4 regions of the Proteus sp. fly-1089 genome follow, and region 2 is predicted to be linked to each of the others. Evidence: predicted binding sites of a transcription regulator. Region 2 holds the regulator's gene; each other region holds the start of a gene.
The links. Region 2 encodes Fur, which represses iron uptake genes when iron is present. Its sites were predicted from a motif close to ATAATAATGAGAACNACTATCAA; they were not measured.
Positions count from the first base shown of each region.

Region 1: the regulator Fur is predicted to act here: its motif matches at 2,373-2,395, upstream of ABN080_RS06705 (TonB-dependent siderophore receptor).
Region 3: the regulator Fur is predicted to act here: its motif matches at 1,845-1,867, upstream of ABN080_RS03145 (TonB-dependent siderophore receptor).
Region 4: the regulator Fur is predicted to act here: its motif matches at 1,791-1,813, upstream of feoA (ferrous iron transporter A).

Region 1 covers NZ_JBEETS010000002.1:36,944-41,084, forward strand. Annotated here, with positions in the region: gene gpt (xanthine phosphoribosyltransferase) at 1-362, opposite strand, end outside; gene pepD (beta-Ala-His dipeptidase) at 714-2,171, shown strand; gene ABN080_RS06705 (TonB-dependent siderophore receptor) at 2,469-4,141, shown strand, end outside.
Region 2 covers NZ_JBEETS010000010.1:83,236-87,376, reverse strand. Annotated here, with positions in the region: gene ybfE (LexA regulated protein) at 1-44, shown strand, start outside; gene fldA (flavodoxin FldA) at 316-843, shown strand; gene fur (ferric iron uptake transcriptional regulator) at 1,033-1,479, shown strand; gene ABN080_RS17455 (DUF817 domain-containing protein) at 1,564-2,403, opposite strand; gene chiP (chitoporin ChiP) at 2,894-4,141, opposite strand, start outside.
Region 3 covers NZ_JBEETS010000001.1:668,977-673,117, reverse strand. Annotated here, with positions in the region: gene ABN080_RS03145 (TonB-dependent siderophore receptor) at 1-1,831, opposite strand, end outside; gene ABN080_RS03140 (hypothetical protein) at 1,943-3,064, opposite strand; gene ABN080_RS03135 (ABC transporter substrate-binding protein) at 3,067-4,141, opposite strand, start outside.
Region 4 covers NZ_JBEETS010000007.1:131,527-135,667, forward strand. Annotated here, with positions in the region: gene feoB (Fe(2+) transporter permease subunit FeoB) at 1-1,396, opposite strand, end outside; gene feoA (ferrous iron transporter A) at 1,445-1,681, opposite strand; gene ABN080_RS14915 (DUF4026 domain-containing protein) at 2,091-3,536, opposite strand; gene yihI (Der GTPase-activating protein YihI) at 3,772-4,141, opposite strand, start outside.

The sequences.
Region 1 (4,141 bases), on a different contig from region 2:
AATGGGCGCCCTTCTGGTTTTGCGAAAATAGTCACAAAGTGGGCTTTTGGATACATATCACGGATAACTTTAGCTGTACCACCGGTATCAACTAAATCGTCAACAACGATAAAGCCTTCACCATCACCTTCTGCTTTTTTTAAGATTTTGAGGTCGCGCTGATGATCATGGTCATAGCTAGAAATACAGACTGTATCCACATGACGGATACCTAATTCACGAGCAAGTAATGCAGCGGGAACTAATCCCCCACGGCTGACAGCAATAATGCCTGTCCATTGTTCGACTGGTAGTAAACGTTGCGCCAATTGACGGGCATGTATTTGCAACATATCCCACGTTACAACATATTTTTCGCTCATAATATTGTGATCCTAGCTACTTGAATGCGAGAGAAGCTTTTTTGCGGAAAAAAAGGTTGCGCGAGATTATAGTGATTTGAGCGCCTAAAAACCAGAGAAAACATGCAAAGAGATGAGATTATCCTCATTTTTTTCTGTGTTTTCTTTTTATGATTAAAAAATGAACCATATAAAAAATGAATACAAATAGAGATCTAATTTCTTAGATAGAGATGTGAATAGAATGACGCATTCATCAGAAGAAAGTGATATTCTCAATTATATTGGCGTATAACGCTCAGAATAATAAAGCTAACCCTTAAAAAAGCGGTAGGCTATTAATAACACAGATGCTGTTAGAGGAGACCCATCGTGTCTGAACTATCTACTCTATCCCCACAACCACTATGGGATATTTTCGCAAAAATTTGTTCGATTCCACATCCATCACATCATGAAGAAGCTTTAGCTTCTCACATTCTTTCATGGGCAAGTGAAAAAGGTCTTTTTGCTGAGCGCGATGCGGTTGGTAATATTTTAATTCGCAAGCCTGCAACTAAAGGCATGGAAGATCGTAAAACAGTTGTTTTACAAGCACACTTAGATATGGTGCCACAAAAAAATAACGACACGGTTCACGACTTCACTAAAGATCCTATCCAACCTTATGTTGACGGTGAATGGATCAAAGCAAAAGGCACAACATTAGGTGCTGATAACGGTGTTGGTATGGCGTCTGCATTAGCAGTTTTGGCTGATGACACCGTAAAACATGGCCCATTAGAAGTTCTATTAACCATGACTGAAGAAACAGGCATGGACGGTGCTTTTGGTTTACAACCGGGTTGGTTACAAGCTGATATTCTTATCAACACAGACTCTGAAGAAGAAGGTGAAATCTACATGGGTTGTGCGGGTGGTATTGATGTTAAAACCACTGTAAACCTATCTTACGAAGCAATTCCTACAGGTCATGTTGTTAAGCAACTGGTACTGAAAGGATTAAATGGTGGTCACTCTGGTGGTGATATCCATTTAGGTTTAGGTAATGCAAATAAATTATTAGCACGTTTCTTAGCAGGTCATGCAGAAGAATTATCACTAAAACTAATTGATTTCCATGGTGGTACACTGCGCAATGCTATTCCTCGTGAAGCAAATATCGTATTTGCAATTCCAGCAGATAAAGTAAGCCAACTAGAAACAGTAAAAGCGAAATTTGAAGCATTATTAAAAAGCGAATTAGCCATTGCTGAAAAAAATCTGAAAATCGAGTTACTTGATACAACAACAGATAAGAAAGTATTTAAGGCAGACTGCCAAGAACGCTTAATCAACCTACTTAATGCCATGCCAAATGGCGTTATTCGTATGAGTGATGACGTTGAAGGTGTTGTTGAAACATCATTAAACGTCGGTGTTGTTAGCATTGTTGACGATAAAGTAGAAATCCTTTGCTTAATCCGTTCTCTGATTGATAGCGGAAAAACCTATGTTGTCAGCATGCTGACTGCATTAGCAAAACTAGCTAAAGCTGATATCGAAACCAAAGGCGGTTACCCAGGCTGGAAACCTGATGCAGACTCTCCTGTTATGCATTTAGTTCGTGATACCTATCAACAACTGTTTGATAAAGTGCCAAATATCATGGTAATCCACGCAGGTCTCGAGTGTGGTCTGTTCAAAAAACCTTACCCAGATATGGATATGGTTTCTATTGGACCAACAATCCGTGGTGCTCACTCACCAGATGAACGTGTTCATGTTAAAAGTGTTGGTCAATACTGGCAGTTATTAACAGCAATTTTAAAAGCGATCCCTGCTAAATAATCTCGCTTTAAATATCATAATGAAACCCGCTTAATTGGCGGGTTTTTTTTGTTATTAACGCTATCATAAAGAAATAATTTATCTCTCCACACACACTCTATTTCCCTTAAGTATCATAATTTATTCCTTACAAAACAAATATCTCTCTGTCTTATTCCATTTTGGAATAAACAAATAATCTTAATAAATACAATTTATAGAATGATAATCATTATCATTAGCATTAATATTTATTGAGTGATATTTTCATGCCTTCCGCATTTCAAATTAAAAAATAAAAATTCAAAGGGTTCTATTGTGTCTAACAAAAATTGTGTTGCTAGCGTTATTCTCGCCTTACCTTTAAGTTTACTCTCTGTTCAAATTCATGCGACAGTTAATCAAAATACATCTGAAAAGATAATTGTCACCGCTGAACCATCACAAGATCCACAATCTCCTGTTTCAGGTTTTATTGCCACAAAAACACTATCAACAAATAAAACACCAACTGAAATTGAAAAAACGCCACAATCTATTACGGTTATTACTCGTGATCAGATGGATGCGCAAGATGTCAGTTCCGTTTCACAAGCATTGCGCTATACACCGGGTGTTTTCACCGAATATCGAGGAAGTTCTAATCGTAATGACGAGGTTTTTATTCGTGGATACAGTTATGCACCTCGTTTCTTAGATGGTTTAAGCTATGGTATGGGAGCTTCATCATCAACAGGGGCACTTGATCCATGGTTATTAGAGCGCGTTGAAGTTGTTAGGGGGCCTGCATCTGTTCTTTATGGCCAAGTAAACCCGGGTGGCCTTGTTGCAATGACAAGTAAAAGACCCACAGCAACGTCTATTCGCCACATTCAAGTACGAGCTGGAAATGATAAATTGGCAGAAACTGCATTCGACTTTTCAGGTGCATTAAGTGATGACAATCGTATTCTTTATCGCCTAAATGGTATTGCCAAAACACAACACACTCAAATAAAAAACTATAAAGAAGAGCGTTTTGCCCTCGCTCCCGCTATTACTTTTTTACCTAATGAACAAACACGTTTAACGTTATTAAGCTTTATTCAGCAAGAGCCTGAAGCGGGTTATCGTAACTTTTTACCCGCTTATGGTACGGTGAAAAAAACACCTGAAGGCACTATTCCTTTTGATTTCGATGTAAACAATCCTGATTATCACCAATCGTGGCGTCAACAATATGGCGTAGGCTATGAATTTGAACATGAATTTAGTGACTCACTCAAAATAATACAAAATGCTCGTTATAGTCATATTAATCAAAAATATAAATACCTTGTTTTCGGCTCATTAAGAAAAGACAATCCTTATGTGCTCGAACGTAGAGCTCAACAAGAACAACGTAAAACGGATACTTTAGGAATAGATACACGTTTGCAATCTGATTTTACTACTGCAAAACTTAATCATACTGTGATTGTGGGTATTGATTATCAATGGAGTAAAGATCAAGATAATTTACGCCGAGCTATGGGCTCAGAGTACGACTTGGATTGGCGTGATCCTAATTATAATTATCCGATTAATATGAGCTTACAAAAACCTGCAACCGATCAGTTGCAAAAACGCGATCAAATCGGGTTATATCTACAAGATCAGATCCAATGGCAAAATTGGATATTACTTGCAGGTTTACGCCAAGACTGGGCGCAAGTACGAACTCATGACTTCTTAGCAACCACATATGATCAGCAAGATGATAATAAACTAACGGGTCGTGCTGGTCTTTTATATGCTTTTGATAATGGTATTTCACCTTATATAAGTTACAGCACCTCTTTTGAGCCTAATTTACAAACCCGTAGAGCACCGGGTAGTGCGCCATTTGAGCCAAGTGAAGGACGCCAATTAGAAGCGGGTATTAAATACCTCACACCAAATCAGCAAACATTAGCAATGCTCTCTATTTATCAGTTACAACAACGTAATGTTACTAACTATAATGCCGAAAA
Region 2 (4,141 bases):
CGCAAAATCACGCCTTGAAAATACATCAAAATGAGAATAGCTAGTAGCTAAACCACACAAATTTGACAGAATTACCCTGCTATTTTCGTCAAAATACGTTTTTTAGTTTTCTATTATGAAAACAAGATGTTTATTTTTCACTAGTAATTGTTCAAACACAGACAAATATACTCTAACTATTTCGAAGTGTGGCTAATTGGCAAGTAAAGGCGTTACTGTTACATACAAAGTATGTAATCAGTACGAATCAACGTAGTCAACAACGCGACAATTTGAAGTATAACGAATATAGAATAAAAGAGGTTATCTCACTTTATGGCAATCATAGGTATATTCTTCGGCAGTGATACCGGCAACACTGAAAATATTGCCAAAATGCTTCAAGAAAGACTGGGCGCTGATAATGCCGAAGTTCATGATATCGCAAAATCCAGTAAAGAAGATATCGAAGCATTTGATATTCTGTTACTAGGTATTCCTACTTGGTATTATGGTGAAGCACAATGCGATTGGGATGACTTTTTCCCAACACTAGAAGATATTAATTTTGAAGGTAAGTTGGTTGCACTGTTCGGTTGTGGCGACCAAGAAGACTATGCAGAATACTTCTGTGATGCAATGGGCACAATTCGCGATATTATCGAACCTCGTGGTGCTGTCATTGTGGGTCACTGGCCAACAGAAGGTTACCATTTTGAAGCCTCTAAAGGGCTTGCAGATGATAATCACTTTATCGGCCTTGCGATTGATGAAGACCGTCAACCAGAATTAACCGAAGAGCGTGTTGATGCTTGGGTTGCTCAAATCAAAGAAGAAATGAGCCTAGATGAAATTCTGGGATAAATAAATACTCAATATTGAGAATGATAATTATTCAATGGTGTGCTAAGATAGTGTGATAGGTAGGGGTGTTTATTTTTAAATATCATGCCTATAATCAATAAGGTTATTTATTCACCCGAGTGTTAATGAATCAACCCTATTAGTGAGCACAAAAATTAAATTCACCATTAGCAACAGGATTAAATCCGCATGACCGACAATAATAAAGCGTTAAAAAATGCTGGGTTAAAAGTTACACTTCCTCGCTTAAAGATCTTGGAAGTGCTCCAGGATCCTGAGTGCCATCATGTCAGTGCTGAAGATCTCTATAAAAAACTCATCGATATCGGTGAAGAGATTGGTCTGGCAACCGTGTATCGCGTCTTAAACCAATTTGACGATGCTGGTATTGTTACCCGACATAATTTTGAAGGTGGTAAATCAGTATTTGAATTAACTCAACAACACCATCACGATCATTTAATTTGTCTTGATTGTGGCAAAGTTATCGAGTTTACAGATGATGCGATTGAAGTGCGCCAAAGAAACATCGCTGAACGTCATGGTATCAAGCTTTCCAATCATAGCCTTTATTTATATGGCCACTGCGCTGAAGGCAATTGTAAAGAAGATAGCCACGCACATGATGAGAAATAATTCATTCTGGATAATCTCTCAGTAAAAAAAAGGAACTGTTCACAGTTCCTTTTTTATTACCTTAAATTTGAGGATAAAATAACTCTACTTAGGCACACTGATACTGTGTTTAATATGTTTTAAATGAACCACGATAGTAAATGTAACAATGACTAACAGTGACCAAGAGCCCCATTTCCCTGCATGCACAGCAGACCAAGCACCAATCTGGTTAGGATATTGCCAAACACCAAAAAATGTACCGAAATTCTCAGCAAGCCAAATAAAGAAACCTATCAGAACAAAAGCCAATAATAGTGGCATTTTTCGCTCTGTATCATAAGGCGTAAAATAAACCACACTACGAGCATAAAGACCTAAAATAAAAGCAGTTAAATACCAGCGATAATCACCGATAAAGTGATGAGAAAAGAAATTAATATAGATAGCGAGTGCAACTAAAGTTGCCATCCAATAAGGTGGATAATGTTCAATTCGTACTTTTAAAAAACGCCATGCTTGAATTAAATAACTTCCTACCGCGGAGTACATAAATCCTGTAAATAAAGGCACTTCCCACAATTTAGTGTAAGCAAAATCAGGGTATTTCCACGATCCAATTGCTGCTGATGTTTTAAATAATTCCATCACAAAACCAACGATGTGGAAAAAACAGATCGCTTTTAATTCATCCCATGTTTCAAGTTTTCCCCATACCATCCATAATTGGAAAGCAATAGCGAGAATAAGTAAAACGTCATAACGAGGTATCCCTAATATTCCTTTACTTGGTGTTGCAAATAAAATAAAAAAGAAAAATCCCGCAAATAAACAAGAACGCGCCTCTTTCACACCAAAAAAAAGAAATTCAACAATAAATCGTTTTATACCTTTAAAGGGCTTCAATGGTGGTTCTAATAAAAAATCATCCAATCGCTTTAACATGCTTCTTCCTGAAAACGTGCATTATCGAACTACATTCAATGCAGAATAATAAATAAGATGAGATAAAATGAATGGCAAGAAATTTGCCATAGAATAAAAAAACCTACAAGGATGAAAAGGACGAAAAAGGAAGGAATGAAAAAAATAAAGGTATTTACCCCCCACTACGATACCCACTCTGACTGCCTTTACTTAGGGTAAATACCTTACGCAAATTTTGCGAAATAACTGAAACACAAGAGATAAACATAACCCACTCACATTTATCTCAGACGACATGACATGACGACTTTACTTCATTACTTTTACTATATACTGCGATTTTAAAACGACTCTTTACTACTTTTTACTTCGACTCTTCTACTTCTTACTACTACTGACAATTTCACTTCATTAATGAGGTTTGTTTTTACTTATCGTAATCGTATTTAGCTTTTTTAGTTTTATTCAGGATAAAGTGTAATGAATACACTTTATCCTTATGCTGATATTAGAAAATAGTAAATGGCATTATCACGTTAAATTTAACGTCTTTTTCATCTTGGAAAATATTACCAAAACCACCTTCATAACTTGGAATATCGGAGTGGTTATCATAACGGGTATAGTGAAGTTTAAAGAGAGTGCCTTTAGCTCGACCTTCTTGAACCGTATACATAATATCCGCATTCCATGCGCTTTCTCTAATACGCTGACCTTGATCATAAATGGCTTTACCACTTGGCTTAGCATCCCATGCGTAAACATAAGAAGTACCTACCGCCCAGCCAGATAGATCCCAGTTTTTCAGATCGTACATTACACCCGCATAAAGTGCTTTTTCACCATTAGCGTTAAAGTCAGAACGACCATCCCACCAGACATCAAGACGACCATTAGATGTTGCCCAACCCGGAGTCATACGCTGTAAAAAATAACCTTGATTACCTTCAGCTTTAACCCACGTTCCTTCTACTTTGAAGTCAAATACATTGTAGGTATAACCAAAAGTCAGTGCTTGTAACCATGCCAGCCCATCATAAACATCATTAACGCCACCACCGGTCACTTTATCTTTAGCACCGTAGAATTGGTAAGACGTTCTTAATGCATTGTCAGCAATTGGGAAATCATAAGAAACTTTACCAAAATACTGATCGATATAACCATCGGCCTGACCAAATGCAGCTTCTAACACTAGGCTGTTTTTAAAATCATATTTGGCGCCGAAAGAGTGAAGATAGCTAATATTCGTTTCTAGATCAGCTTTGCGAAAGTTATACATATTCCGATACCATGGTGCTTTGTATTCATCTGTCCACATATAGGAGAAAGATAATTCACCACTTTTATCGAAATCGAAAACTGCTCCAGCTTCCGCCCCACGATAAGTTCCCGGTAAGAAGCTCCAGTGCGGGCGTAATAAACTTTGGCCTTTAGGTTGAATATATCCACCTTGTGCCCAGAAATTACCTAATTTGAATTTTGCAGCGGCTTTATACACGCTCATACCACTGCGATCGCCTGTCCATTTTTCATCCCAGCGACTTTTTGCATCACTAAAACCGATTTCATTAGGTGCCGCAGGGCCACTGTTATTCAATTCAGCAGCACCAAAGGCGGCTAAATCAATACCAATAAAATCACCAAGGTAACCTGATGAGAAGTCTAGATTAGCGTTAAAAGTAGAATGGTGTAAGTTAGCTTTGTATTTGCCGTAATCAGGACTATTTGGTGTTAACTCTTTTCTATCACGGTC
Region 3 (4,141 bases), on a different contig from region 2:
CTGTAATTGGAATAGTGTAACTTCCCCAAGCTGAAGCGGTATGTTTAGGAATTAACCCCGCTTGCTGTTTACCTTTATTACCAGTGTCATCCGTTTGCATATCGGTATAGGTGTAATTGGCTTTTAATGCTAAACGTTCAGTCAACTGCACTTCACTGGAAACTTCGACACCTTTTGAGGTGACTTTACCCGTTTGTGTTGAAACAAAAGTTGTTGGGTTTGCAACAAGTGCATTTTTCTGTGTGATATCAAACCAAGCAATATTAAAATAACCATCCATAAAATCAGGCGTATATTTTATACCCGCTTCAATTTGGTCACCTTTGAGTGGTTTATAAAGCTCTTTAGTTGCCGGATCAATGGTGCTCATCACCTCGAATGACTCAGAATAACTGATATAAGGCGATACGCCATTATCTGCTAAATACATTAATCCTGCATTGAGGCTAAATTCACTATCAGTACGTGATTTGTCCTCATTTTTTGTTTGCGCTTTATTTTCTGTTTTTACCCAATCTTGACGAACACCGGCAACGGCAACCCAGTGACTATCAAATTTGGTTTGATATTGTGAATAAAGACTATATTGTGTTTTATCGATAGTACGATTGACATTATCAGCAGGGTTAAGTGGGGTATATTTACCGTAAATTGGGTTCCACGGATTAATTTTATCAAAACTATAATTATCTTGTTCATCACCTTTAGTTTGGTGATATTGCAATTCAGCACCGGCTAATAATGTGTGCTCAAAATTATCTGTATCCCATTCACCGACTATATTGTTATCAAAAGTGATACTTTGGCTTTTACCATCACGGAAGACAACACCTCGACTTAGCTCTGTTGCAGTGATATCTGAATTAGGAAAAGCATAGACACTGCGTAATAACAAATCGTTATAGCCATAGTTTAAACGTTGTGAAAAACGCCAAACATCATTGATATTATGGTCAAGTAAATAACCTGCTGAAATTTGGGTACGTTTATATTTATCATACCCAGGTTCACCTAAGTTGGTAGAAGGCTTAATTTTACCAAAAGGGGATGAAATTAATGTGCCTGCTGCTGGGAAGAAAGGATTAGTTGGCGTACCATCATCATGAAGATAGGTTGCCATAAAAGTGAGTGATGTATCGTCAGTCAGGTTAATCGCAACACTTGGCGCTAGATAAATACGCTCATTATCAGTACCCGATAATTCTCCGTCTGATTTTTTCATTAACCCAACAAGGCGATAGCGCACACGTTTATCATCCGTGGCACTTGAAACATCAAAGCCTAAGCCTCGTTGATCATTATTTCCGGCCTCAAGAAAGACTTCATTACGAGGAGTAAAACTGGGTTTCTTTTGTACTACGTTAACGGCACCACCAGGTGTCGATTCACCAAATAATACAGCAGAAGAACCTTTTACCACTTCAATTTGTTCAAAACCATAAGGCTCAAGTAGCCATGTATAATAACCATCACGAAAGAGGCGACTGCCATCGAGATAAGTTGCCGCCTCAAAGCCACGAATACGGAGCCAATCAGTATCGTTATCAGCACCAAAAGGTTGAGAGACAACACCTGATGTATAACGCAATGCTTCGTCTAATTTTTGTGGAGCATGAGTTTCTATATCTTGCTGAGAAATCACAGAAACTGATTTAGGCGTTTCTTGCAAACTAGTATTTACTTTTAATGCTTGAGCACTAACAACAAGCTTCTCTACTTGTTCTGTTTTTGCTGCATCTTCCGCAAAAGCCTGTGTAGCCAAAACAAAAGGAAGGGTGGCAGAACAGAGCAATGCCACCGGTTTTAATTTAAACGCATGAAAATTAATCACAATAAGTCACCGAATAATAATAATTACTATTAGCAGTATTATTCATATAATCGATACTAAGGTAAATTAATTTATGCAAAAATATCTATAAATAATAATTTTTTAGGTTAATTAACTGGTTGTATCAATCCAAGCAAGGCGACCGCCGACAGAAGTGCTGAAATGATGCTGATTATGACTTAAGCATAATGCTCGCATCCCTGCGGCTTGCTGTGAATACCAAGCGCCTCCGCGCATTAAAGAGCGTTGACCATAATTTCGTAAATAAACCTGATCATTGTCCTGTTGGTTTATTGCTGGATATAATCCTAATTCTTTAAATAATGTAGGTATTTTAATACTATCTTCTGCTGTTATTGCATTAAAATCGCCGTCCATTAATCCAGCAGGATAACCATTATCTGTTGGTGTGCCGTTATAGTGTTTTATTGAAGTTGATAAAATAGGAGTACCAGCATTTCCATCACAATAATCTGAAGGGGCATCGTATTTTGCGCTATTGGGATGATTGATTGGTAATAATTGTCCCGTTGATAATGCTATTGAGTGCCATTGCTCTATTACTGAGGGATCACCACAAAATACAGAATCATTATCTTTAATTATCTGTATTTCTCCGGCATTTAATTGCATACCACTTTGCCATTCCCAAAGGTTGCCACATAAATCACTAATACCAAACTCACTATTATCATGATACCAATTCGACCATTGTGGCCCCGTTATTGTCGTGGGATCACCTGTGGTAAAGTCCATATCACCAGCTTCTTTACCATCAACACGAGTAACAGATTGCTCTGGGTGAAGAAAGCTTCGTCCATAATCCGTATTACCATCTTCAATCATATTGTGGTGGCGACACCACAGCATTAAAGCAGCCCATTCTGCATGTGTACTTAAATGAAATCCTCGTCCTGTATGTTGTGCATATTGCTGGAAGCTCAATAAATCTAATGATGTCGCCGGTTTTTGGTTAGGTAAACTTAACAATTCATCTTGATGTAATGAAGCGGGATAACACGCATAGAAAAACTCATTCTTAACTTTTCCATTTACAATAAATGCAGAGTGAGTTGTATCATCAAGATTATCTGATACTTCATTTAATCGAAAATAAGGAACAACATACATATAGTTAGGTTGGCCTTTTGCTGAGTATAAAATTGTTCTTTTTCCTGCTGATTGTGACTCAATTTTTGCCCGTAAAGGATCGGGTGAATAGATATCAAACATGATTATTCCTTATCTTGATCAAACAAAGTGACCCAATAGCCCGTTTCCCATTTCACTGGTAAAAATTGAGTATGGTAATCATAAAAAATAGTGTCTACATCGAGGTGTGAAAAACGCTCAGGGTGTAGCCATTTAGCCATTTGTAATATCGCAATAAAACCAAAAGGGCTGTCATAAAATGAGTGCCAAAGAGCATATACTTGTTTATCTTTAACCGCATCGAGTGTTTTGTAAGCAAGTCGGTGCATTAAAATTTCAAGTTGCTGTTTTGCCAAATCTAAATTTGCACCTGGGCCTAAATTAACCCAATCACCTGAAGGGTTATAGCCACTCCAATCAGCCCCTGTTAAAAAAATCTTATCCGGTTTGGCATAAATCACCGTTTCTTGGTTCAAAATCCCATAAGTGCCTTTTATATATTCTGAACCTAAGTTTTGACCACCTGCATTTTGTAACATTTGTCCCATACTGCCATTACCATAAGAAAGACAACATTCAGGTGTAAAACCAGCGGCTCGTTCAAATAACACATTAGGGCGTTTAAGTGGCTTTTTTCTTAATTGCTGAGAAATATAATTGAGTTGCTTTTCACGAAATTGATTCATGGCTTGGCTTTGTGAAATATTGCCCAATAAATTTCCCATTATAGATGTACTAATTGGCGTGTTATTAAGTGGGTCGATGCTCAAATCAAACACCACAACGGGAATATTCGCTTTCGTTAATAAATCCAGCACACCATTAACACTAATTGCACGATAAGTTCCAACCGCCACAATAATGACATCGGGTTTTAGCGCGATAAGTTTTTCACTATTAAAATGTCCACTCGACATAGCCGTAAACTCAGGTAATGCCAATAATTGAGGAAATGCTCGCGTATATTGGTGATATAAACTTAAGTCGGCAGTACGGAAGGCGGATGGCATCCCGATAAGACGCTCATAAAAAGCGCCTCCACTTAATGAAGCATAAAGTAAAAATAACCCACTATCTGCCACATAAATGCGTGTTAATTCTTGTACTAATACAATTTCTCTTCCCAGAATATCAACAATTTCTCTCTGTCTTGGTTTT
Region 4 (4,141 bases), on a different contig from region 2:
GAAGATAAAGCGAGAAAACCACACTCGCGCCATTTTTACCAAAGAAAGCGGCGGCAAAAACAGCAAAGATAGCTAAGCGTGCACCACAAGACATAAACGGTGCCATTAATACTGTGATTAATCGTTCTCTTGGAGCATCGAGGGTACGTGCACCCATAATGGATGGTACGTTACAACCAAAGCCGACAATCAGCGGTACGAATGATTTACCCGGCAGACCCAAAGCCTGCATCAATCTATCCATTACAAAAGCAGCTCTAGCCATATAGCCAGAATCTTCAAGGATAGATAAGAACAAGTACATCATCCCGATTTGTGGCACGAGAGGAAGAACAGTATTGATACCACCACCGACACCTTGTGCAAGGAAAATGGTTAACCATTCTGGAAAGTTAAAGGTTGCACCAATCCATTGAATACCATGAATAAAGATGGCTTCAGATCCACCTTCAAAAGCGGGTTGTAATGCACCACCGATGTTAATCGCCAAAACGAACATTAAATACATTACAAACAGGAAGATAGGTACACCTAACCAACGGTTTAATATCACTTTATCGATATTTTGTGTCAGGATATTTGGCTTAATAGACTCCATATTAATCACAGTATGACAGATGCGTTCAATATTTTGATAACGGGCATCTGCAATGACTAATTCGGGTTCATTATTGTGTTCATCTTGAATTCGCTGACGAATAGCTTTGATATCTTCGGTGGTAACTTGAGCACGCTGATGGGTATAAATATCCCCTTCTAAACACTGTAATGCCATCCACCGACGTTGCTGTAAATTAAACTCATCATGGTTAATTTTTTCAGCGAGCGCTTCGACTTCATTAAGTAACCATATTGGGTAGGATGTGAGTAATTCTTGTGGTTTTTTCTTTTCAGCAGGAAAAGTGTCAATCGCGTCTTTGAGCTTATCCATTCCCGATGCTTTTGTTGAAACCATAGGAATAACAGGGCAACCCAGTTGCTCAGACAACGCTTTGATATCAATTTGCATATCTTGATGTTCTGCAATATCGAGCATGTTTAATGCCACAATGCAGGGAATGCCTAACTCAAGAAGCTGTAATGTCAAATAAAGGTTTCGTTCAAGATTAGAGGCATCAACAACGTTAATCAGCATGTCGGCTTCATTACTTAAAATGAAATGACAGGCAATTTGCTCATCAAGCGATGTCTGTTCTGAGATTGTCGTTAAAGAGTAAGTGCCGGGTAAATCGACGAGCTCAATTTTATGATTTGTCGTTGTGAAACGACCAACTTTGCGTTCGACCGTCACACCCGCCCAGTTACCTACGCGCTGGCGAGAGCCTGTTAACTGATTAAAAAGTGTCGTTTTACCAGCATTGGGGTTGCCGATAAGGCCTATAGTGAGAGGAGTCATAATAGTGATGCCAATAGTTGTCTTGCCTGGTTGAATGAGAAATAACGATTATTTTTCGTTATGAACCACTTCGCTAAGGTTAATAAGTGCGAGATCTTTTTTTCTCAAAATGAGGGATACTCGGTGCGTTTCTATTTGAATAGGGTCACCCAGTGGTGCGATACGAATAACGTTAAACACAGCGCCAGGCAACATACCTAAAGATAGCAACTTCTGCCTGTATGCAGGGCTAATCTGAGGTGAGTAGCTCAAGATTTTATAACTGTGATTTGGGATCAGTGACATAAATCGTTCTTCCACGAATATTGATACAAAAAATAATGATACTGATAATTATTAACGTATATAAAAATTCACATAATAAGAGTCAGGATAATTATAATAAATATTTTTAATGCTAATGAGAATTATAATTATCTTTATTGGGTATAATTTAGCCTACTCTAGGCTTATCAACACTTGATTTAAATCAACCAGAGAAAAGATATTGGAAGGAAAACGAACTGTTTTCTCTATCTGTTACTAGACAAAAACAAAATGTGAAGAGTTGAGATATCAATGTAGCAACAAAATAACAATCAATTAATAATGTTAACTGATCACAAGATGAAAGTAGATTTCACTGAAATTAAAAGCGGGTTTCTCATTATTATTAAATAAGAAACCCGCATTAGGGTTATGAGATCGTTAGCTATTAGTGAGTCTGTTGGTGGCTAAAAAGCTGGTAAATATTGTTAGGGGTATAACTATTATCTTCGAATGAAACGACCCAATCTGTTATTAAATCTATATTGATAGGATAGATTTCACCTTCTTGCATCTCTTCAACATAAAATGGCACGTTGAGTAATTTGGCATAAACGATGTCTCCATCACGAGACTGTGGCACAAACCACATATGTTCAAGCTCTTTTTCTTCCTCTTCGCCATAAGGAATGCCGAACTTGATCATAAATTGCCAAGGGTTTTCAGCCTCTTCGGGTTTGTCTTTACCTAATAATTTGGAGAGAAAACCACTTTTTTTCTCAACAGATGGTTGATTGTAGTTATCAAACATAGAAACGAAGTATTCCCAGCGTCGCTTGGCTTTTTCAGACATCTCATAGGTTTCTTCATTGCTACGCAGTAGCATCATCGCTTGCTGCTCTTCATAACCTTTAAAGAAGGTTTCTAAAACAGGATTTTCTTCATTGGTTCTAAATAGCATAGAGGAAGGATGTTGATGATATTCGTCACGATCGGCTAAATCACCCAAGAAAACCCCATTGGGTGCACCTTCAGTGTCATAACGCATCTCTTCTAAAGGTCTAAGATTTTCGAGAGGTGTTGATTGATTGATATGGCGGATACCTTCTTCAAAAGGTAAGGCAACAAGATACTCTAAACCTGTTGATGTTTGTCCACAAAGCATTGGTTCTCCAAATTCGATTTGGCGATGATTAATGCTGTTGTTAACAAAGCAACGGAAGAGATCAGGAATACCATAGTAAGATTCAAGCATACTTGGAATAACTAAATCGACTTCTGTTAAGCCACAGCGTGCGAGCCCATGAGTATGGAACCAAAACATTGTTGGTGGATCGTTCTCTGTATCATAGACTGCATGAATAACATATAAGCTTTCTACTTCAGGATAGAGATCGGGGGTCTTTAATTGAAAACGGACCCACTCTGGTGTTAAGGCTTTACCTGCCGCTGATTCATCTAATGCCAAAACCATTTCGGGGGCAATAATATTTAGAAAATTCAGTTGATGACGGTAACTTGCTAAGGGATGTAACGCCTCGGTAAAGAGCGTTTCTAATAATAAATCTTGAGTAGTGGCATTTGCGTGCGCTAATAACTGCGGGGTCAGTTCATCTGTCGAATACATTGGGCGTATTTCATAATCTTCATCTCGAGGATAAAGACAGACAAAAAAATGTAATTCATTATCTCCATGTTGGCAACGATAGAAAAAACCATCATCAATATTTTCACTCAGATAATTAATTTCACCATCCGTATAATCCGTCTGCTCTTCTAGGCGTTGCTCAATAAGTGCATAGTTTAGTGGCTGTGCAGGAAAAGCCACTATACGAGAGGGCACTTTTTCTCCTTGCCCGGCTGCGATATCTAAGTACTGCTGTCTGTTATCCATATTTCTTATCACTCGTATATTAAAGATAGAAAAATAGAATATCAGGGATGATAAGAGAGGAATAGGTGGAGTTATCTGAGCTTGATAGGTTTGTTTATGTCATCACAAGAAAAGGGTGTTTTCAAACATAAATCAAATGTGAAAAAAACGGAAAAAATATAAAACTAATGGATATCAATAGTTTACTGATATCCATTAGATGTAAGGTAATCAATACAAATTATTAGCCTTTTGATTATTTACCTTTTAGTAATTGCATGATGTCTTCAGTTTTTTCTTCATCGTCATCATCTTCAAACTCAATACCGAGTTCAACCATTAATTCGTCAATACGATCAAGGGTTTTTTCAGTATAAGCCTGCTCTTCAGCGTTAAGTTTTTCACCATTTTCAAGGCGAGACAGTAATTCGTCTAAACGAGTATCGTTTTCTAACAAGTCTAATTCTTGTTCAGGTGTTAAACGAACCGGTTCTGCTTTGACGGGCGCAGGTTTTTTCTTCGCCACTTTAGGTGTATCACCCACAATCAGAGGGATTGGTTTTTTACTACCAATACGTGGATCTTTCGGTACTGTATTTTTAGTTTGGTTTTTATTTTCCATTTCC